3 regions of the Cupriavidus sp. H19C3 genome follow, and region 1 is predicted to be linked to each of the others. Evidence: predicted binding sites of a transcription regulator. Region 1 holds the regulator's gene; each other region holds the start of a gene.

What was found. Region 1 encodes FNR, which switches genes on or off when oxygen is low (the NO sensors DNR and NnrR bind a similar motif). Its sites were predicted from a motif close to TTGATNNNNATCAA; they were not measured.
Region 2: the regulator FNR is predicted to act here: its motif matches at 3,944-3,957, upstream of DFLDMN_RS19505 (fatty acid desaturase).
Region 3: the regulator FNR is predicted to act here: its motif matches at 4,558-4,571, upstream of DFLDMN_RS20365 (universal stress protein).

The regions. Positions count from the first base shown of each region.
Region 1 covers NZ_CP184985.1:484,875-492,197, forward strand. Annotated here, with positions in the region: gene ccoN (cytochrome-c oxidase, cbb3-type subunit I) at 1-853, shown strand, start outside; gene ccoO (cytochrome-c oxidase, cbb3-type subunit II) at 872-1,510, shown strand; gene DFLDMN_RS02240 (cbb3-type cytochrome oxidase subunit 3) at 1,516-1,689, shown strand; gene ccoP (cytochrome-c oxidase, cbb3-type subunit III) at 1,682-2,608, shown strand; gene ccoG (cytochrome c oxidase accessory protein CcoG) at 2,605-4,062, shown strand; gene DFLDMN_RS02255 (hypothetical protein) at 4,076-4,279, shown strand; gene DFLDMN_RS02260 (hypothetical protein) at 4,276-4,521, shown strand; gene fnr (fumarate/nitrate reduction transcriptional regulator Fnr) at 4,584-5,309, opposite strand; gene DFLDMN_RS02270 (sulfite exporter TauE/SafE family protein) at 5,510-6,337, shown strand; gene scpB (SMC-Scp complex subunit ScpB) at 7,092-7,323, shown strand, end outside.
Region 2 covers NZ_CP184985.1:4,217,231-4,224,553, forward strand. Annotated here, with positions in the region: gene uraH (hydroxyisourate hydrolase) at 1-236, shown strand, start outside; gene DFLDMN_RS19495 (urate hydroxylase PuuD) at 268-1,476, shown strand; gene DFLDMN_RS19500 (TMEM165/GDT1 family protein) at 1,566-2,141, opposite strand; gene DFLDMN_RS19505 (fatty acid desaturase) at 2,537-3,850, opposite strand; gene guaD (guanine deaminase) at 4,050-5,384, opposite strand; gene DFLDMN_RS19515 (adenosine deaminase) at 5,465-6,520, opposite strand; gene xdhC (xanthine dehydrogenase accessory protein XdhC) at 6,632-7,323, opposite strand, start outside.
Region 3 covers NZ_CP184986.1:185,448-192,770, forward strand. Annotated here, with positions in the region: gene DFLDMN_RS20340 (PAS domain-containing sensor histidine kinase) at 1-221, shown strand, start outside; gene DFLDMN_RS20345 (response regulator) at 218-865, shown strand; gene DFLDMN_RS20350 (universal stress protein) at 873-1,337, opposite strand; gene DFLDMN_RS20355 (universal stress protein) at 1,646-2,497, shown strand; gene DFLDMN_RS20360 (universal stress protein) at 2,659-3,543, opposite strand; gene DFLDMN_RS20365 (universal stress protein) at 3,562-4,503, opposite strand; gene DFLDMN_RS20370 (zinc-dependent alcohol dehydrogenase family protein) at 4,697-5,689, shown strand; gene DFLDMN_RS20375 (helix-turn-helix domain-containing protein) at 6,035-6,784, shown strand; gene DFLDMN_RS20380 (Hsp20/alpha crystallin family protein) at 6,978-7,323, opposite strand, start outside.

The DNA.
Region 1 (7,323 bases):
TACCACGAGCTTCCTCGGGATGATGTACTACTTCATTCCCAAGCAGGCCGAGCGTCCCATCTACTCGTACCGCCTGTCGATCGTGCATTTCTGGGCGCTCAACTTCACGTACATGTGGGCGGGTCCGCACCACCTGCAGTACACCGCGCTGCCGGACTGGGCGCAGTCGCTTGGCATGGTGTTCTCGCTGATCCTGCTCGCGCCGTCGTGGGGCGGCATGATCAACGGCATCATGACGCTGTCGGGTGCCTGGCACAAGCTGCGCACCGATCCCATCCTCAAGTTCCTGGTGGTGGCGCTGTCGTTCTACGGCATGGCCACGTTCGAGGGCTCGATGATGTCCATCAAGACCGTCAACGCGCTCTCGCACTACACGGACTGGACCATCGGCCACGTGCATTCGGGCGCGCTCGGCTGGGTGGCGATGATCTCGGTGGGCTCGCTCTATTACCTGATTCCGCGCCTGTTCGGCGAAAAGCAGATGTACAGCGTGCGGCTGATCGAGTGGCACTTCTGGATCGCCACCATCGGCGTGGTGCTCTATATCGCCTCGATGTGGATCGCCGGCGTGATGGAAGGCCTGATGTGGCGCGCCACGCAGCCCGACGGCACGCTGACCTACGCGTTCGTCGAGGCGGTCAAGGCCAAGTATCCGTTCTACCTGATTCGCCTGCTGGGGGGGCTCTGCTTCCTGACCGGCATGCTGATCATGGCGTGGAACGTGTTCCGCACGATTGCCGGCAAGACCGCGGTGGATGCGCCGATTCCGGTGCCCATCGCAGCCGCCGGTGCGGGCGTCGCGCCCGCCACCGCACCGGCCACCGCGCCGGCCACCGCTGCCACGGCGCACTGATAGCCAAGGATTCGCGAAATGTCAGCACAACAACATAAGTTCTGGTCCCACGAAACGCTCGAGAGAAATGTCGGCTGGCTGATCCTCGCCACCATCGTGGTGGTCAGCATCGCCGGGCTGGTGCAGATCGTGCCGCTGTTCTTCCAGCACTCGACCACGGCGCCCGACGCGGGCATCACGCCGTATTCGCCGCTGCGACTGATGGGCCGCGACATCTATATCCGCGAGGGCTGCGTGGGATGCCATTCGCAGCAAGTGCGCACGCTGCAGGCGGAAACCGAGCGCTACGGGCATTTCTCGACCGCCGGCGAGTCGGTGTACGACCACCCGTTCCTGTGGGGCTCCAAGCGGACCGGTCCGGACCTGGCCCGCGTGGGCGGCCGCTACTCGGACGACTGGCAGCGGGTGCATCTGCGCAATCCGCGCGATGTGGTGCCCGAATCGGTAATGCCGTCGTATCCGTGGCTTGAGCGTACGCCGCTGCGAACCGACGACATCCAGGCCCGCATGCACGCGCTCAAGCGGCTTGGCGTGCCGTACACGGACGCTCAGATTGCGGGCGCGCCCGAGGAACTGGCCGGCAAGACCGAGGAGGACGCGATGGTGGCGTACCTCCAGAGCCTCGGCATCAATCGCCGCAACGTGCGGAAGGAGTAAGCGCCATGGCCCACCTTACTGGTCTTGTCACGGTGGTCTCGATGCTGGTGTTTCTCGGCATCTGCTGGTGGGCATGGTCCGCGCACCGGCAGGCCGCCAATCTCGAATCCGCGCTGCTGCCCTTTGCGCTGCCGGACGAAACTACAACGATCGCGAGCGGGACCCCTCATCATGAGTGACTTCACATCCGGATTCTGGAGCTACTACATCGCGGCCATCGCGCTGGCCGGCATCGTCTGGTGTGCGTGGCTGCTGCTGTCGCAACGCCGCCTGATCAAGCAGGCCGGCACTGTCGAAACCACCACCGAGGACACCGGCCACGTGTGGGACGGCGACCTGCGCGAACTCAACAATCCGCTCCCGCGCTGGTGGATGTGGATGTTCCTGCTGTCGTGCATCTTCGCGCTCGGCTACCTGGTGCTCTATCCCGGCCTCGGTTCCTACGCCGGCGTGCTCGGCTTCTCCACCCAGGGCGAGCTTGCCGCCAGCCGCCAGGCCGCCGAGGCCAGGCAGCAGGCGATCTACGGCAAGTACATGAAGCTCGACGTCAAGGCGATTGCGGCCGACCCTGAAGCACGCGAGATCGGTCAGCGCCTGTTTCTCAACTACTGCGCGCAATGCCATGGTTCCGACGCGCGCGGCAGCCGCGGCTTTCCGAACCTGACCGACGGTGACTGGCTCTACGGCGGCGACCCGGACACCATCCACCAGACCATTGCCAAGGGACGCAACGGCAAGATGCCGTCGTTCGCGGCGGCAATCGACGGCAAGCTGGCCGGCGACGTGGCGCAGTACGTGCGCTCGCTGTCGGGGCTGGCCTACGATCCGATCCGCGCCTCGCGTGGCGAGTCAACCTTCAAGACCACCTGCGCAGCCTGCCACGGCAGTGCCGGCACCGGCAACCAGGCGCTTGGGGCGCCCAACCTGTCAGACAAGGTCTGGCTCTATGGCAGTTCCGAGGCGAATATCGTCGACGGCATTCTGAAGGGGCACGAGGGCCATATGCCCGCGCATGAAGAGATTCTCACGCCCGAGCGCATCCAGATGCTGACGGCATACGTGTGGGGCCTGTCGAATGGCGGCGGGGCAGGACGATGAACGATGGCAGCTGGCGGCCGGTCTCCATGGCGGGATCGGAAAGCTCTGAAGATGCGCTCTACGAGGTCCGGCGCAAGATCTATCCGCGTTCGGTCACGGGGGCGTTCGACCGCTGGCGTGTCTGGCTGGTGCTGTTCACGCAGCTGATCTTCTACGGCACGCCCTGGCTGCAGTGGAATGGTCGGCAGGCGGTGTTGTTCGACCTCGGCGCGCGCAAGTTCTATCTGTTCGGCGTGGTGCTGTGGCCGCAGGACGTGATCTACCTGTCGGTGCTGCTGGTGATCTCGGCGCTCGCGCTGTTCCTGTTCACGGCCATCGCGGGACGGCTGTTCTGCGGCTATGCGTGCCCGCAGACCGTCTATACGGAGATCTTCCTCTGGATCGAGCGGCATATCGAAGGCGACCGTTTTGCGCGTATCCGCCTCGACGGCGATCCGTGGAGCGCGCGCAAGCTGCGCATCAAGGCCACCAAGCATGTGCTCTGGGTACTGATCGCGCTATGGACCGGCTTCACGTTCGTGGGCTACTTCACGCCGATCCGGACGCTCGGCGGCGAGGTCCTGAGCCTGTCGCTGGGCCCGTGGCAGACCTTCTGGATGCTGTTCTACGCGTTTGCCACCTGGGGTAATGCGGGCTTCATGCGCGAGCAGGTGTGCAAATACATGTGTCCGTACGCACGCTTCCAGAGCGTGATGGTCGATCGCGATACCTTTGTGGTGACGTACGACGTGGGGCGCGGCGAGCCGCGCGGCAGCCGCGGCCGCAAGACCGATCACCGCGCGGCGGGCCTGGGCGACTGCGTGGACTGCAGCATCTGCGTGCAGGTGTGCCCGACCGGCATCGATATCCGCGACGGACTGCAGTACGAATGCATCGGCTGCGGGGCGTGCATCGATGCCTGCAACCAGGTCATGGACAAGATGAACTATGCGCGTGGCCTGATTCGCTATACCTCGGAAAACGCGATGCGGCAGGGCCTGTCGCTGGCCGCGGCACGCAAGCGGCTGATACGACCGCGCGTCCTGCTGTACGCCGGCATCTGGCTTGTGCTGGCCGCCGGCCTCGCCGTATCGGTGGCGATGCGCGCGCCGCTCAAGGTCGATATCCTGCGCGACCGCGGTGCGCTGGGGCGCGAGGTCGACGGGCAGTGGATCGAGAACGTCTACCGCCTGCAATTGATCAATACCACCGAGGCGCCCATGCATATCGTGGTGCGCGCCGACGGCGCGGACTTGCCCGGCATGACGATCGAGTACGACCACGCGGCCGCGGAGCTGGCGCCGACGTCCAACCGCCTGGTGCCGGTCCGCATCCGTGTACCGATCGACGCCGCGGGGCAGGGCACGCATGCCATCGACATGGTGGTGCAGGCCGAGCAGACGGGTGCAAAGGGCACCCAAACGGTGGCCGAAGTCCGGCAATCCACGCGGTTTATCGTGCCGCGCAATCTTTGACGAAGGAGTTGCCATGTCCCAGGCAAAACCGTGGTGGAAGGAACCGTGGCCCTGGCTGTTGATGAGCGGGCCACTACTGGCGATGATCGGCTGCGGTATCACGATCTGGCTGGCCGCGACCCATGCGGACCGCCCCGTCGGCGAGGCCGTGCGGCATGGCCTGGTGGTGGAGCGCGCCGCGCCGGGACAGCCCGGCACCGAGGCGAGGCGGCCATGAGATGGCGCTGGCTGATGTGGGTGCTCTGGCCCGCGTTTCTCGTCGCGGGGGTGGCGACGGCGGGGGTCTTCTCGCTGATCGATCCGGGCGACCTGATGTTCTTCGGCCATCCGATCCAGGCGTCGCGCGAGGCGGTCTACACGGTGGGGTTCCTGCTCGCGTGGGCGCTGTGCGCGCTGTCGAGCGGACTCACGCTCTATACGATGCCGGTGCGGCTGGCCGATACGGACGAGCTGGAGTAGGTGAGACGGTGAGACTGTGAGAGGGAAGTGGCGCCGGGCGGGGCGCTGGCGCGCCGGCGGGTTCAGCAGCTACGGCTGTAGATCTGCTTGAGGCCCGCCGTATCGACGAGCTTGACATGACGCTGACGAATCTGGATCAACCCCGCTTCGGCAAAGCGCGAGAACAGGCGGCTCACGGTCTCGAGTTTGAGGCCGAGATAGCTGCCGATTTCCTCGCGGCTCATGCGCAGCACGAACTCGCTCGACGAGTAGCCGCGCGCGGCCAGACGGTTGGACAGGTTGATCAGGAACGCGGCCAGTCTTTCCTCGGCGCGCATCGAGCCGAGGGTCATCAGCATCAGATGGTCCTGCGAGATCTCGCGGCTCATCAGGCGGAGAAACTGCTGCTGCAGCGAAGGCAGTTCGCCGGACAGCGCGGTGAGGTCGTTGAAGCGGACCACGCAGACCTCGGTGTCTTCCAGCGCGGACGCATCGGAGGCGTGCTGCATTTCGCAGAGGCCATCGAGTCCGACGATCTCGCCCGGCAGGTGAAAGCCCGTGATCTGCGAGCGGCCGTCTTCCATCGTCACATGCGTCTTGAGGGTGCCAAAGCGGATCGCGTAGACCGCGGTGAGCGGATCGCCCATGCGGTAGAGCGTGTCGCCCTTGTGAATGCGAAAGCGTTCCTGGACAAGCGTATCGATCTTCTCGAGGTCCTGCTCGTTCATGCCAACCGGCAGGCAGAACTGACCCAGTGCACACGTGGAGCAGCGGGGGGACATCTCGGTGATCGGGATCGGCGTGAGCAATTGGAACCTGTGAATAAGGAACCTGCGAACAAGGAACCTGCGAACAAGGAACCTGCGAACAAGAACCCTGTGAATACGGAACCGGTTGATAAGAAACCGGTTGCCAGGGAGTCGGTAAGGAACCGGTTGCTTAGGCGCGCTCGCGGGGGCGCACGATGAAGGCATTCTAGCTTGCGCGCCTAGACGAAAGCGAGAAACACTTGATATTTGAGATACTTTTCAGCGTATTCCTATTAGCGTTATTTGGCGGCATCCATTGCGCGGCAATGTGTGGCGGCATCTCGCTTGCAGTGGAACGCCATCGCGAAACGCCGGTGCGGATAATTGCGCGTGCCGACGGTGTGCAATGGCGTCGTGTGTGGTGGCGCGACACGCTCGTCATGCATGCGGGCCGCGTCAGTACCTACACGATGCTCGGTGCGCTGATGGGGGCCATGGGCGCGCTCGCATGGAAGCAGGACATCGTGCCGCTGCAGCGCGCGCTGTTTGGCGCCGGTAGCGCGATGCTGGTGCTGTCCGGTCTCTGGCTCGCGCGTGGCAGCGCCCCGCGCCTGCCCCGGCTTGAACGCATGGCGGCCCGCGCGGCGCAGGCGCTGACCGGTATCGCGCGTGCCGCGCTGCACGCCGCGCGTGCCACGCACGGGCTGGGCCTCGCGAACGGCGACAGCCTGGCCGCGCTGCGCAGCCCGGGTCACGCCATGGTGGCGCCACCGTGGCTGCGCCGCTACGCCATCGGCCTGGCGTGGGGCCTGGTGCCGTGCGGGATGGTCTATGCCGCGCTCGCGCTGGCACTGCTGGCCGGCAATGCCGCCTCGGGCGCGCTCGTGATGATCGCGTTCGGCCTGGGCACGCTGCCCAACCTGATCGTGCTGTCGGGCCTCTCGGGCTGGCTGCGCCAGCAGGCGCGCCGGCCGCCGGTCCGCATGGTGGCCGGGCTGGTGATCGCGACGTTCGGCGTGGCCGGCGTGGCGCGGGCCATCCTGCTGCCGGACGTGCTGGCCGCGCATGGCTTCTGCCTGGTGCTCTGAGCGCCGGCGTCGTGGCGCGGATGCCACCGCGGATGGGCGCGGCCCATGGCGCTGCGGCACGGTACCCGGCGTGACACCGGCGTGGCACCGGGAGCGGGCATCGTTGCAACGATGTCCCGTGGCGGTTGCAGCCGGGCCCGGGTATGCCATACAATCGCGGGAACCACGGTATCGCACGTAGTTTGTGGCGTCCGCGTCATCGATGGCGGCTCCCTGATCTGGGGAGTGCGTCCAGGGATCCAGGGCAGCGAAGGCGTGCCTGATCCGTTCCCACGGTATTTCCGGTTTAAAAGATCTGGTTCAAAAGACCGGGCAACGCTGGGGAGCGGCGATGCCGGCCCCGGGTGTAGCATGCCTTGAGCCGGCGACCTGGATGGCGCGTGAGGGCGCGTGAGGGCGTCAGTGAGTGCCTGATAGGGCTCGATACCGCTTTGTCGTTTTATCTTGCCGTCGCGTCGTCCGGTTCGAGGGATCTGAATGGTCCGGTACGGTGCGAAGCGACGATGGTCCGCCCCTGAGGGAGGAGGCGCGACGCAAGAGGTCCATCGGCCGGCCACGCCGGACGCAGGACAATCTCCTGCCGGATCGACCCGGCAAATCGAGGCATCACAACGAAGTGCACGGCTCTGGTGCGGCAAGCATGCGAGTTGGCTGCGCGATGAGATGGCGGTAGTGTTCCTGCCGCTGAATCCGAAATCTCCCGTGCTTCGGGACTTGTCCGGAAGCAGGTGCAATACAGGCTGCACGCAATCACATGAATACCCAAGAGGCGAAGATCGTCCTCGAGACCGCGCTGATCTGTGCGCAGGAACCGTTGCGCGTGAACGACCTGCGCAAGCTGTTCGCCGATGACGTCGGGGCCGATACGATCCGCGTATTGCTCGAGGAACTGCGCCAGGATTGGCAGCAACGGGGGGTGGAACTGGTGGCGCTGGCCAGCGGCTGGCGCTTCCAGAGCCGCCCGGAAATGCGTGAATTCCTGGACC
Region 2 (7,323 bases), 500 kb from region 1:
CGAACCACGATGGCCGTTGCGACCAGCCGCTACTGCAGGGCGACGCGCTGGTGCCGGGCGTGTACGAACTCGAGTTCGGCGCCGGCGACTACTTCCGAGCCCAGGGCGTCAAGCTGCCGGAGCCGGCGTTTCTCGATGTGGTGACGCTGCGCTTTGGCATTGCCGATGCCGGTGCGCACTACCACGTGCCGCTGCTGGTTTCGCCGTGGTCCTACTCGACCTATCGCGGCAGCTGAACGCCGCGTAAGACAAGGTAGGAGACACATCATGGAAGGCTATATCCTCGACTGGGCCAATCTGCTGCTGCGCTGGCTGCATGTGATCACGGCCATCGCCTGGATCGGTTCCTCGTTCTATTTCGTCTGGCTCGACAACAGCCTGACGCGTCCGCAGGATCCCGGGCTCAAGGACAAGGGGGTCGACGGCGAATTGTGGGCCGTGCACGGCGGCGGCTTCTACAATCCGCAGAAGTACCTGACCGCGCCGAAGCAGTTGCCCGAGCACCTGCACTGGTTCTACTGGGAGTCGTATTCCACCTGGATGAGCGGCTTTGCGCTGCTGGTGGTGCTGTACCTGTTCAATGCCAGCACGTTCCTGATCGACAAGAACGTCTACGACATGTCGCCGGGCGCGGCGGTCGGTTTTGCGGTGTCGTACCTGCTGATCGGCTGGATCGTCTACGACTGCATCTGCCGCGTCTTCGGCAAGAACGACAAGGTGGTCGGTCTGCTGGTGGCGTTGTATGTCGCGGCGGCGGCGTTCGCGGCGTGCCATATCTTCTCGGGCCGGGCCGCGTTCCTGCTGACCGGGGCGATGATCGCCACCATCATGAGCGCGAACGTGCTGGTGTGGATCATCCCCGGGCAGCGCAAGGTGGTGGCGGCGCTCAAGGCCGGGCAACCGGTGGACCCGATCCACGGCAAGCGCGGCAAGCAGCGCAGCGTGCACAACACGTACTTCACGCTGCCGGTGCTGTTCGCGATGCTGTCGAACCACTACAGCATGACCTACAGCTACAAGTACAACTGGCTGGTGCTGATCCTGATCATGCTGGCCGGGGTGGCGATCCGCCAGTTCTTCATTCTCAAGCACAAAGGCAGGATCAATATCGCGTGGCCCGCGGTGGGCGTGGCGCTGCTGGCTGGCGTGGCGGTCATGATCGCGCCGCAGCCGCGGCCGATGGTGGCGGGCGCGGCGGCCGACGGTGCCGCCAACGCGGTGAGCTTCCACAAGGTGCGGGAGATCATCAACGCGCGCTGCGTGCAGTGCCATGCCGAGGCGCCCAAGATGATGCCGAGTGCCGCCAAGGGCATCAAGCTCGATACGGTGGACGAGATTCGCGCCCATGCGCAGCTGATCTATCAGCAGGCCGTGCAGCAGAAGGCCATGCCGCTCGGCAACGTCACCCAGATTACGGACGACGAGCGCGCGCTGCTGGGGCAATGGTTCGAGGGCGGGGCCAAGACCACCAACTGACTGGATTGACGACCGGGCATCGGTGATCGACGGCCCGCGCCGCGGGACCGTCGAGGGTTTGAGCGGGGCGCATGCCCCGTTTTTTTGCCTCAGCCGCCTACGTTGAACAGTGCCAGCAGGCCCAGCACCAGGAAAATCGCCGCCGCGATCTTGTGCACGAGCGCGATCGGCATCTTGTTGGCGAACTTGTCGCCGAGCAATACCGCCGGGGCGTTGGCGAGCATCATGCCGAACGTGGTGCCGGCCACCACCGCCAGGACTTCGCCATGGAAGCGCGCCGCCAGGGCCACGGTGGCAATCTGCGTCTTGTCGCCCATCTCCGCAAAGAAGAACGCCACGATCGTGGTGCCGAGGATGCCCAGCGCGCCCTTGACCGGTTTGGCTTGCTCGGCGTCGTCGAGCTTGTCGGGGATCAGCATCCAGCCGGCCATGGCGATAAAGCCAAGGCCCAGGATCCAGCGCAGCAGGTTGGCGCCAAGGACCTGGGTAATCCAGCCGCCGAGCGCGCCGGCAAAGCCATGGTTGACGAGCGTGGCGATCAGGATGCCGACAATGATGGGGAGGGGCTTGCGATAGCGTGCGGCGAGCACGAGGGACAGCAGCTGGGTCTTGTCGCCCATTTCGGCCAGGGCCACGATGCCTGTGGAGACGAGGAAGGATTCCATGTTTTTCTGGTGAACAACCGGGCCGCTATGCATCGCGAGATGCCAATGACACACACCTTCCCCGGCCCGGCCAGAAAGGTGAGGTCATCGGTCTCGCCAGGCATGGTCGCCGACAGCAGGCTGTCAGGACCGGGCTGCGCACGCCATAACCAGTATCCCGGCGCTATCGCCATGAATCCGGTCAAGTCTGTTGACGTACGCCCCCGTCTGCCGCGATCTCACATGGTTTTATCCACATGGTTTTATCCACATGGTGTGACCCACATGGTGTGACCCACATTGCGTGGGACGGCAGAAGCAGGGCGGCTACTCCCCAATGGAAGTGGCGATTATAGCGGCGGTGGATCGTACCGTCCACCCCGGACGGGTCACCGCGGGCACCCGAGATGGCAACCTTACGTCGGAATCGGTGCGCGTTCGCTGGTCTGCCGGCCGCGGAAATCGGTCCAGCACAGCGCCTTGAAGTCGTAAAGCTTGCAGCGGCGCGCAGTGTGGAAGTACCAGCGCCATGAGAAGTTCTCGACGATGATGCGGCCCGGCAGCGCGTGTTCAAGCAGGGCCTGCGCCCGCTTGAGCCGGTACAGCGGCACGCTCATGTCCACATGGTGCGCCGTGTGTTCCATGATGTGGTGGAGCGCGGCGCCGATGCCATGGCGGAAGCGCAGGTGTACCGTGGTCGAGACGAACGGCTGGGCCTTGGCCCACATGGCCTTGGTGTCGTACCACGCCACGCTGGTATGAGTATGGTGGACATACAGCACGAAGCCGACCGTCAGGTTCCAGACCAGGAACGGCAGCACGAACCCGCTGCCGATCATGAAGCCCACCGATTGCCCGGTGGCCACCGCGAGCCACGCGAGCGCGCCGATCCACACCGCGCCGAAGGCCGCCACCAGCATGCAATCCCAGAAGAAGATCGGGCGCCGCGTGGCCATCTGGCGCCGGCTCGGGAAAAACAGCTTGAGCCACCAGATTTCCACCAGATAGTAGAGGCCGGCGCCGAGGCCGTTGCGGTAGATGCGCTCCATCGCGCGGCGCCAGCGTGGCAGCGCCTGGTATTCCTCGAGCGAGTACGGCGCCCAGACGAAGTCGAAGCCCTTCAGGTTGGTGTAGCCGTGATGCACGACGTTATGGCCCACTTCCCACAGGCTGTACGGCGTGAGCGACGGCAGGAAGGTCAGCCGGCCCAGCCATTTGTTGAGGCCGCGCCGCGGCGTCAGGCTCTGGTGGCAGGCATCGTGGCCGATGATGAACAGGCGCGCGATCACCAGGCCGGCGAGCACGCCAAGGCCGAGCTTGGCCCACCACGGCGTGGCCAGTACCACGCCGGCCATCACGGCCGCGAAGAACAGGTAATCGAAAGCGAACAGCAGCAGCGCGCGCGTCGTGCTGCGCTGGCCCAGCGGGATGAGCCAGCCGCGGATGGTCTTGCGGCCGGGCAGCGGCGCATCGGCCGCGATCGGCTCGGGCAGCGGCACGCCGCGCGGGTCGAGGCGCAGGGAATGGTCGGCGCGAGTGTCCGGTTGCGCGGCGGCCTGGCGGGTGAATGTGGGCGGGGGCGAAAGGTGCCGGGGGGTACCGGCCGCGGGTGTATCAGGGGCGCGTGTATCGGGGACGCGTGTATTAGGGACGCGTGTATTAGGGACGCGTGTATCAGGGGCGAACGCGCCGGCTTCCGCCAGCGCAAGTTCGTCAGAACGGGCAGTCATGCTGAGGCCTTCCGTAATCAGTCGTATTTGCGCCAAATTCCGAAAGCGGGCGCGTATGAGCCGACAGGCTAGAAGGATTCCGTGACAGTCGTGTTGATATGCGTCAATTCTTGCCCGATATGCCACTTCTGGCCAACCGGGCCTCGCGCGCGGCCGGACGTTTCCGTCCGCAAGGCGGAGTCGCCGCGCGCGAGCGCGCTCAGACCGCCAGCACCCGCGTGGCCTCGCCCATGATGTAGACGTTGTCGACCACGCGATCGTCGCCGAGCATCGCAAACGCGAACAACTGCTCCTCGAGCGTCTCCGAGCGGCCGCTGCGGCGCGCGATCAGCGGCGTGGCTTCCGGGTCCAGCACGATGAAGTCGGCCTCGCAGCCCGGCGTGAAGCTGCCGATGCGGTCTTCCCAGCCGAGTGCCTCGGCCGCGGCGCGCGTGGCCAGGTAGAACATGCGCTGCGCGGTCAGGTGGTAGCCGCCCATGCGCGCCACCTTGTGCGCCGCGTTCATGGTGCGGAACATCGAGAACGAGGTGCCGCCGCCCACGTCGGTGGCCAGCGTGACGTTGAGCCGGTGTGCGTCGGACTGGTGGAAGTCGTAGAAACCGCTGCCGAGAAACAGGTTGGAGGTGGGGCAGTGCGCCACCGCCGCGCCGCTGTCCGCGAGCCGGCGGCGGTCGTCGGGATCGAGGTAGATCGCATGTCCGTAGAACGCGCCGGGACGCAGCAGCCCGTGGCGGTCGTAGACGTCGAGGTAGCTGCGCGCGTCCGGAAACAGTTCGGCCACCCATTTCACCTCGTCGCGGTTCTCCGCCACGTGGGTCTGGATAAACGTGTCCGGATAGGCGCGCGCAAGCTCGCCGCAGGCGCGCAGCTGCGCCTCGCTCGAAGTCGGCGCAAAGCGCGGGGTGATGGCGTACGCCAGGCGTCCCTGGTTGTGCCAGCGCGAGATCAGGTCGGCCGAGTCGCGCGCCCCGGATTCGGCGGTATCGCGCAGGAACTCCGGGCAGTTGCGGTCCATCAGCACCTTGCCGGTGACCATGCGCATGTTGCGCTCGGCGCTGGCCGCGAACAGCGCATCGGCTGAAGTCGCGTGCACCGTGCTCCAGACCACCGCGCTGGTGGTGCCGTTGCGCAGCAGCTCGTCGGCGAAGAATGCCGCCACCGCGCGCGCATAGGCGGGCTCGCTGAAACGGCGTTCCTCGGGAAAGGTGTAGGTTTCCAGCCAGTGCAGCAGGCCTGGCGACGGCGACGCGATGATGTCGGTCTGCGGGTAGTGCACGTGCGTATCGATAAAGCCGGGCACGATCAGCTTGCCGCGATGGTCGACGATGTCCGCGCCGGCGGGAATCTGCGGCAGCAACGCTTCATGATCGCCCGCGGCGACGATGCGCCCGGCACGGATGATCAGCACGCCGTCTTCCCAATACTCGCAGGCATCCTCGTGGAACTGCGGATCGCGCAGGAAATGGAGAATGCGGCCGCGCACGGCGCGGGTCGGCGTGTGGCGTGCGCCGGGGGAGGGGGGAATCGTCGTCATGATGTGATCTCTCGCGGCCGGCGGCCCGCATCGTCTTGCGGGCAGGCCGGCTCGTTGGGCATGGGCCCGTCGGGTACCCGTCAGGTCGCGGGTGCCGCGGCGGGCGTGGGGTGGGACGGTGCCGACCAGAAGTGGTCGACCTCCGCCAGGTACTCGGCCTTCAGTGCGGGAGGCAGGAAGGCCGCTTCAAAGCTGTTGCGGGCCAGCTTGTGCGCGTCGGCGGCATCGAGCGGCAGCGCGTCGAACGTGGCTTCCCAGTTGGCGTTCATGTAGCCGCCGAAGTAGGCCGGATCGTCCGAGTGCAGTGTCACCGCCACGCCGGCGTCGAGCATGCGCTTGGCGGGATGGTCGCGCAGGTCCGGGTAGACCTTGAGCTTGACGTTCGACAGCGGGCAGACCGTCAGCGCGATGCGCTCGCGCGCCAGCCGTTCGATCAGCGCGTCGTCGTCGATCGCGCGCACGCCGTGGTCGATGCGCTCGACGTGCAGGATATCGAGCGCGTCGCGCACATACTGGGCCGGGCCTTCCTCGCCGGCATGGGCCACGAGGTGCAGGCCCAGTTCGCGCGCGCGGGCGAAGACGCGCGCGAATTTCCCGGGCGGATGGCCACGCTCGGACGAGTCGAGTCCCACGCCGACGAAGCGGTCGCGGTACGGCAGCGCGGCCTCCAGCGTGGCAAACGCGTCTTCCTCGGACAGGTGCCGCAGAAAGCAGAGAATCATGCGGCTCGAAAAATCGTACTCGGTACGCGCCTGCGCCAGCGCGTCGGCAATGCCATCGATCACCACGCCAATCGGCACGCCGCGCGCGGTGTGGGTCTGCGGGTCGAAGAAAATCTCGGCGTGGCGTACGTTGTCGGCCACGGCGCGCTGGACGTAGTCCATCGTCATGTCGAAGAAATCTTCCTCGGTCAGCAGCACGCTCGCGCCCGCGTAGTAAATGTCGAGAAACGACTGCAGGTCGGTAAAGGCATAGGCTGCGCGCAGGGCCTCGACGCTGGAGTAGGGTAGCGCGACGTGGTTGCGCTGGGCCAGCCGGAAGATGCGCTCGGGTTCGAGCGTGCCTTCGATATGCACGTGCAGTTCTGCCTTGGGCGTGCGGCGGATCTTGTCCGCGAGCGCGGCATCGATGGTCATGTGGGGCCCTCTTGTTTCTATGAGGTGGTTCGGCGTCGGCACGGCCGCGTGGCACGGTTGGCCAGGTGCGGTGGGGCGACCGGTCGACCTGTCCGCGCGGCGCGCGCCGGGTTACGGATGCACCGCCTCCACGCGACTGGCGGCCAGCGCGGCAATGCGCTGGTCCCGCACCTGCAGCAGCTGGGCGACGATGGCTACCGCAATCATAGCCGGAGCCTTGTCCGTAATGCCGGGAACCCCGATCGGACACGTCATTTCCGCAAAGCGCGCCGGGTCCACGCCATGCTCGGCCATGCGATGCTCGAAGCGCGCGCGCTTGGTCTTCGATCCGATCAGGCCGAAATACGCAAAATCGGTGCGTCGCAGAATCCGCTCGCACAGCGACTGGTCGAGCGCGTGGCTATGCGTCATCACCAGAAAATAGCTGCCGGCCGGCGCGTGGTCGACCACCGCCTCGGGGATATCCGACGCTTCCGCCGTCACGTTGGCGGGCAGTCCCGGCGGAAACAGCGTGTCGCGCTCGTCGACCCAGTGCACGCGGCAGGGCAGCTGCGCCAGCACCTGCACCAGCGCGTGGCCGACATGGCCGGCGCCGAACAGCACCACATGCATGTCGGCGGGCACCAGCGTGTCGGTCCAGCCGTCCGCGTGGCACGCCACCGATGGCAGCAGGGCGCGGCTCTCGGCCAGCGTGACCGGTCCGCGCGCCGGCACCGTGCGCACGAGCGCGCGGCCGCCGGCAAAGGCGTGCTCCACCGCATCGAGCCATGCCAGATCGTCCGCGCCCAAGGCTTCGAAGCCGA
Region 3 (7,323 bases), on a different replicon from region 1:
CACGGGCGGGCGACGAATACCTGCTCTCGGTCCGCGACGACGGCCGTGGCTGGGACGGGCAGCCGCGCCCGTCCGAACGCCGCTCGTTTGGCCTGCTCGGTGTCCGCGAGCGGGTACGGCTGCTCAGCGGCACGGTCGCGGTACGGCATGCACCGGGAGATGGATTCGAGTTGTCGGTCCGTTTTCCCGATCACTATGGCAAGAAGGAGTCGCACGCATGATTCGGGTATTGATTGCCGACGATCACGCGGTCATGCGTAATGGTTTGCGGCATATCCTGGAGCGCGCCTCGGGATTCGAGGTGGTGGGCGAGGCGTCCAACGGTGCCGAGGTGCCGCAGATGGCGCGCGAGCACCCCGCCCATGTCATCCTGCTCGATCTGTCGATGCCCGGACGCAATGGCCTGGAACTGATCCGGCTGCTGCGTGGAGAACACCAGTCGCTGCGCGTGCTGGTCCTGACCATGCACGCCGAGGAACAGTACATCGTGCGCGCCTTCCGGGCCGGGGCCGCGGGCTACCTGACCAAGGAGAGCGCCGGTACGGAACTGGTCGAGGCGCTGCGGAAAGTCGCGGCCGGGGGTACCTACGTCAGCCCCGCGCTGGCGGAAAAGCTTGCACTGGGTTTGCAGGCCCAGCCCGGCGATGCCCCGCACGCAAGCCTGTCTGACCGCGAACTGGAAGTGTTCCGGCGCATCGTCGCGGGCGAGTCGTTGACCGAAATCGCAGCGGCGCTATGCGTCAGCGCCAAGACCGTGAGTACCTACAAGATGCGCCTGCTGGAAAAGCTCCAGTTGCGTAGCGACGCCGCCCTGGTGCGCTACGCCATCGAGGCCAAGCTCTTCAACGACGAGGAAGGGCTGTAAAGGCGCGTCAGCCCGCGGTGGGCGACGGCTCGCCGCGGATCAGCAGCACCGGCTTGTTGGTCTTGGCCACCACGCCTTCCGATACGCTGCCCATGACCATGCGGCGGAAGCCGCGCCGGCCGTGCGTGCCCATCACGATGAGGTCGGCGGGCCAGCGTTCCGCGCGCTCGACGATGGTCGCCGAGATCTGCCCCGGCGAGACCGGCCGCTCCGCCAGTTCGGTCAGAAAGCGCACTCCGGCATTCTCCAGCCGCAGCGCGGCGGCCGCCAGCGCGGTGTTACCCGCGTTGGACAGCTCGCGCATGACGTCGTCCGGGTTGATGTAGCTCGATTCGAAGAACAGATCGCTGTCGTCGACCACGAACAGTACCTTCACTTCGGCGTTGCAGGCTTTTGCCAGCGTCGTCGCCTGCCCGATCGCAAGCGCGGACGACGGGCCGCCGTCGATTGCTACCAGAATCCGTTCGTACATGATGTGCTCCCTCTGAGTGGATGACCGCGTATCGACGGGACGGTCCCGGCCGCGCTTGTAGATCAGCATAGAGTCATGCCCGCGTCGTAGCTTGACATGTGTCAAACCGGCGCCATCGGCAGGGACATCCGCCGCCGTCCATGCCGCCGAGGTGGTCGCAAGAGGTGGCCGCCGACGTGGTCATTGACGTCTGCCCCGACGCGCCCTTATGCCGGTGTTCGATATGGTTGATTTCTCTCAAGTCCGATCGCCGGCGGCCTACTACAGTCCATGGCATGACTACAAATCCGGATGCGGGGGTCGACAGTATGCGTTTTGCTGCAATGCTCGTTCATGTGGATGCGGGGACGGCCACCGCCGTGCGCCTGGCGCGTGCCGTGGCGCTGGCGGAAAGCTTCCACTCGTCCCTGATCGGGCTACTCTCCATCAGTACAAACGAGTCCGGCTGGGTGCTCCGGCATGCCGACGGCACGCGTGAGTACCAGTCCTTCGCCTCCAGCCTTGCAGACGATTGCGAACAGTCGCGCCAGTCCTTCGACGCGGCGACCGAGGCTGCCACCTTTCCGGTGGACTGGCGCGTCGGCGAAGGCACCCCGGAGGAGGCCTTGCAATGCGAGGGCCGCCTGGCGGACCTCGTCATTGTCGGGCAGCCGCGCGAGCCGGGGCCCGGTGACCGGATGACCTTCCGGCAGGCGCGCCGCCTCGTGGCCTCCACCATCATCGGCGTGGGGCGGCCCGTGCTCGTGATTCCGCCCGATGTGCCCACTCCCAACATCGGCACGCGCGTGATGATCGGCTGGAACGGCTCGCGCGAGTCGGCGCGGGCGATCCTGGACGCGCTGCCCTGGCTCGAGCGCGCGCAATCGGTCGATGTGGTGCACTGCGTGCGGTCCGATGGACATCGCGACCTGCATAGCTCGCCTGGTGCCTACGCAGTGAGCTGGCTGGCGCGGCGTGGCATCCATGCCTCGCTGACCGAGCTGCTGACCGAGCCGTCGGCGGATATCGGTCATCTGCTGCTGGACTTCGCCCGGCGCAGGGGGGTGGACCTGATCGTCTGCGGCGCATATGGCAAGGGCCACGTGCGTGAGGAAGTGCTGGGCGGCGTGACCGATACGCTGTTGCGGGAGATGCCGGCGGCGACCCTGCTGTGTCACTGAGCCGCTTTCCGCTGACCAGGTTTGCCACTGACTGCTGACTGGTTTCAGGGTGCGACCTCGGGGTGCGACCTCGGGGTGCGACCTCGGTGGTGCGACCCAGTGCGACCCAGTGCGACCCCAGTGCGACCCCAGTGCGACCCCGGTGCGACCCCAGTGCGACCTCAGTGCGACATCACCAGTGGCAGCGTCGCCCGCTGCAGCAGCGTCCGCGATACGCCACCAAACGCGAGTTCGCGCATGCGCGAATGCCCATAGCATCCCGCCACGATCATGTCGGCCGAGAGCGCGCGCGCCGTGCGCAGCAGGGCCTCGCCGGGCTCCGCATGCCGGGCATGCGCGGCGTGGGCGGCATGGGCGGCACGGCAGGCGTGTGCGGCTTGCATACGCGGCTCGGACTCGGCGCCGGGCACCGGCCGCACGGTGGCTTCGATACCGTGGCTGGCCAGGTATCTGACGATCGGCCCGGCACCACCGGCGTCGCTGGCGCACACCACCGTGACCATGGCGGCGTGGCCCAGCAGCGGTAGCGCGTCCGCTACCGCACGCGCGGCTTCCGGACTGTCGTTCCAGGCAATCAGCACGTGCCCGCCGAGCAGCGGCGGGGCGTTGGCGGGCACCACCATCACGGGGCGCCCGCAGTCCAGCAGCACGGCTTCCGCGGGGTCCGCCACGAGCGGCGGCATGCCCGACCATGGCGGCCGGCGCGCCAGCAACAGCAGGTCCGCCGAGCACGCCAGCTGTGTCAGCGCGCGGGCCGGATCGTCTTCCACCATCTCGTGCGACCAGCTCACGGCATGCCCGGTTTCGGCCATGATGTCGCGCATGAGGTTGGCATGGCCAAACGCCTGGGCGCGCAGTTGCTCGTGCACGAGCACGGCACGCCGGGCACCGTCTTCCACGCCGCGGACATGGCCGACGCGCACGCCGGTGGTGGTCACGCCGGTGAGGTGGGCACCAAAGCGGAAGGCGAGCACGGCGGCGGCACGCAACCGGTCGCGGCAGCCATCGTCGGCGCCGATTTCCACGAGGATCGATTTGTAGTCCATGCTTGCAGGCCGCTCCGGCTAGTGAGAGAACAGGACCGGCACCGTCATCGCGCGCAGCAGCGTGCGCGTCACGCCGCCGAACACGGCTTCCCGCCACGGGCCATGACCGTAGGCACCGCTGACGATCAGGTCCGCTCCGGTGTCCGAGGCATGCGACAGGATGGCATCGCCGGCGTCCTGACCGGCGCCGAGCGCACAGGTCAGCGCACGTGCGGTGACGCCGTGCCGCGCCAGCCACGCGAGCGCGTATTGCACCGATGTACCCTGAGTGACGCGCGTGCCGTTGTCCGCAGGGCCCGGCGCGGGGTCAGCGAAGCCACGCTCGTGGCCCGCCGGTCGGTGCGCCTCGGTGTGCGCCTCGGTATGCGTCTCGTAGTGGGTCGTTGGATGGGTCTCGTGATGCGCCGGTTGGTGATCCGCATACCGGTTGCGCGCGCTGTGCTCGCGGAAGTGGACCAGTTGGACCGAACCGGCACGGCGCAGCAGGGGCAGGCTGTCGCGCAGCGCCCGCGTCGATTCGCGGCTGCCGTTCCACGCCACCAGTACCGCGCGACCGGGTCGTTCGCGAATCCAGCCATGCGCGGGAATCACCAGTACGGGCCGGCCGGCCGCCAGAATGCACGAGCCCAGCGCCGCCAGATTGTCGCCTTCCTTGCCCAGAAAGGTGTGCTGGCCGAGCACCAGCAGGTCCACCGCGCGGCTCTCGTGCACCAGCCGTTGCGCCGGATCGCCGTGAGTCGCATGCCAGCTGCCTTCGACCGGGGCATCCTCGATGACGCCGAGAAAGGCGCGCCGCACAACCTCGGCGTCGCTCGACGGGCCGTCGTGCGGTGTGGCCGGATCCGCATGCAGCGCGTGCACATGCGCGTCGAACGCACTCGCAAGCACCACGCTCGCGGCAATATGCTGGTGGCTGCGACGACTGCTGTCCAGGTAGACGAGGATGCTGGCGAGGTCCATGTCGGTCCGTCGGTAAGAAACATGTCCAATCTAGCCGGGCCGGCACGCCGCTCGTTGAGGCACGTCAAGCCGTGGCGAGATCGGAGTGCCCGCCGCGATTGACGGTGGCCGCGGCCACGTGGGATAACCAGACCGGTTCCATCCGCGGGAGCAGGCAATGGTCAGGACAATGGGCAGAACAGTGGCGGCGACGATGCGGGCGATGGTGTTCGATGGCGCCAACCCGCATCTGCATGCGCAGGAGCGCCCGGTCCCGCAACCGGGGCCAGGCGAAGTACGCGTTGCGGTTTCCGCATGCGGCGTGTGCCGCACCGACCTGCACGTGGTCGACGGCGAACTGCCAGCGCCCAAGCCGGCCTTGATACCGGGCCACGAGATCGTCGGGCGGGTCGACGCGCTCGGCGCCGGTGTCACGTCGTTGCGCGTCGGCGAGCGCGTCGGCGTACCGTGGCTCGGGCATACCTGCGGGCAATGCCGCTTTTGCCGCGATGGTCGCGAGAACCTGTGCGATGCGCCGGCGTTCCACGGCTATACGCGCGATGGCGGCTATGCCGAGTACGTGGTGGCCGACAGTGACTATTGCTTCCGCATTCCCGACCGCTACGGCGACACGGAGGCCGCGCCGCTGCTGTGCGCGGGCCTGATCGGCTTCCGCACCCTGCGCATGGCGGGCGCGGCGCGGCGGCTCGGTATCTATGGGTTTGGCGCCGCCGCCCACCTCGTGACGCAGATCGCGGTGGCGCAGGGGCGCACGGTCTACGCCTTCACCCGCGCCGGCGACGACGGCGCGCAGCAGCTGGCGCGTGCCGTCGGCGCGGCCTGGGCCGGCGATAGCGATCACGATGCGCCGGACCGGCTCGACGCGGCCCTCATCTTCGCGCCCGCCGGCGGGCTGGTGCCGCGCGCGCTGGCCGCGGTCGAGAAGGGCGGTATCGTGGTCTGCGGCGGCATCCATATGAGCGATATCCCGTCCTTTCCATATCGCCTGCTATGGGAAGAGCGCCGCCTGGTTTCCGTGGCCAACCTGACGCGCGCCGACGGGCACGAGCTGATGCGGGCGGCCGAGGCCATTCCGCTGCAGGTCCATGTCACGCCCTATGCGCTGGCCGACGCCAATACGGCGCTCGACGACCTGCGGGCCGGCCGCCTGGCCGGTGCCGCCGTGCTGCGGATTGCCGGCGCGTGAGGGTCGGCGCGTGAGGGTCGGCGAGGCCGGGCGGCTGGTGGCGCCTGGCCCCAATGTAGCGCCGGCAGCGCCGTCGGGCGACCTGCGGGGGACCGCGAGGTGCCCTCCGAGTGGCCTCCGAGGCATGTACGGGCGCCGACAAACTCCCGTGTGCCTGTCAGGCTTTACTGACAATTTCCAGCGCTGCGCCGACATCGGGCTCAGCGACGGCTGATTTATCTCCTGGCGTCCGGCCACCATACTCCACCCATACTCAATGCGGCGATGCGCCGGAGGTCCAGGTAGCCCTGGTCCTTCATAAATAGGGGTGGGCAAATGTATCAGGAAGCGGAAGTGCGGGGGCAGATGCCTGCCCCACGGATGAAGGTGGTACCGATGCGGGCGCCGGAAAGCGAAGCGGCCACGTGCCGGCACCAGGCGCGTTGCTCGGCCTGTGCGCTGCGGCACCTGTGCATGGCGTCGTGCCTCGGTGACGACAGTATCGGCCGGCTGGAAACCGTGGTCAGCCACTGGCGCATGGTTCATCGCGGCGAGGCGCTGTTCCGCGCCGGCGATCCGTTCCAGAGCCTCTACGCGTTGCGTTCGGGCAGCATCAAGACCGTCACCGGCGATGCCAGCGGCTGCGAGCATGTCACCGGCTTCTACATGGTTGGCGAAACGCTTGGCCTGGGCGCCATCAGCAACGGCGAATACGACTGCGATGCGATCGCGCTCGAAGACAGCGCCGTGTGCGTGATTCCGTTCGCGCCGATGGAAGCGCTCTGCCGCGACCTCAAGCCGCTGCAGCAACATTTCCATCGCATGCTCAGCACCGAGATCGTGCGCGAGGCCCGCCAGATGGCGTTGCTGTCCGGCATGAACTCGGAACAGCGCGTCGCCGCCTTCCTGGTCAACCTGTCCCGGCGGCTGCAGCAGCGGGGTTACTCGCCGCGCAATTTCACCCTGCGCATGACCCGCGACGAGATCGGCAACTACCTCGGCATCAAGCTGGAAACCGTCAGCCGCGCGTTCTCGCGCTTTCAGCGCGAAGGCTTCCTGCGCGTCGATGGCAAGCATGTCGAGCTGTTCGACGTCGAGGCGCTGGCCGCGATCTGACCGCTTGTCGATTTGCCGGCCGAAGCGATCGATACGCTTATCGATGGGCTCAGGATACGTGCACCCCCATACCTGCACTCCATACCTGCACCCCATACCTGCACCCCACACGTGCAAGCGATACCTGTAATACGCCCCCGCGTCTCCGCGCGACACCGTCTTGCCGCGCGGAGCACGGATGGAGTCGCCGGAGTCAGTGAATCTCGATCTTGCGTTGTGGCGTCGCCTGGCTCTTGGGCAGCGTCAGGCGCAGGACGCCATTTTCGTAGCTGGCGTCCACGTGCGCTTCGTCGATCGGGGTATCGAGCGTGAATGCACGCTGCATGCTGCCACTGTAGCGTTCGCGGCGGATCACGCGTTCGCCCTGTTTCTCCTCGCTGGCCTTTTCCACCTTGGCCGCGATCATGACGGTGCCGCGTTCCACCGACACCTGGATGTCTTCCTTCTTGGCGCCCGGAATCTCGGCGACCACGGTGTAGTCCTTGTCGGACTCGGTCACGTCGACCTTGAAGGCCAGGCCGGCGTCGCCGTTGCCACGC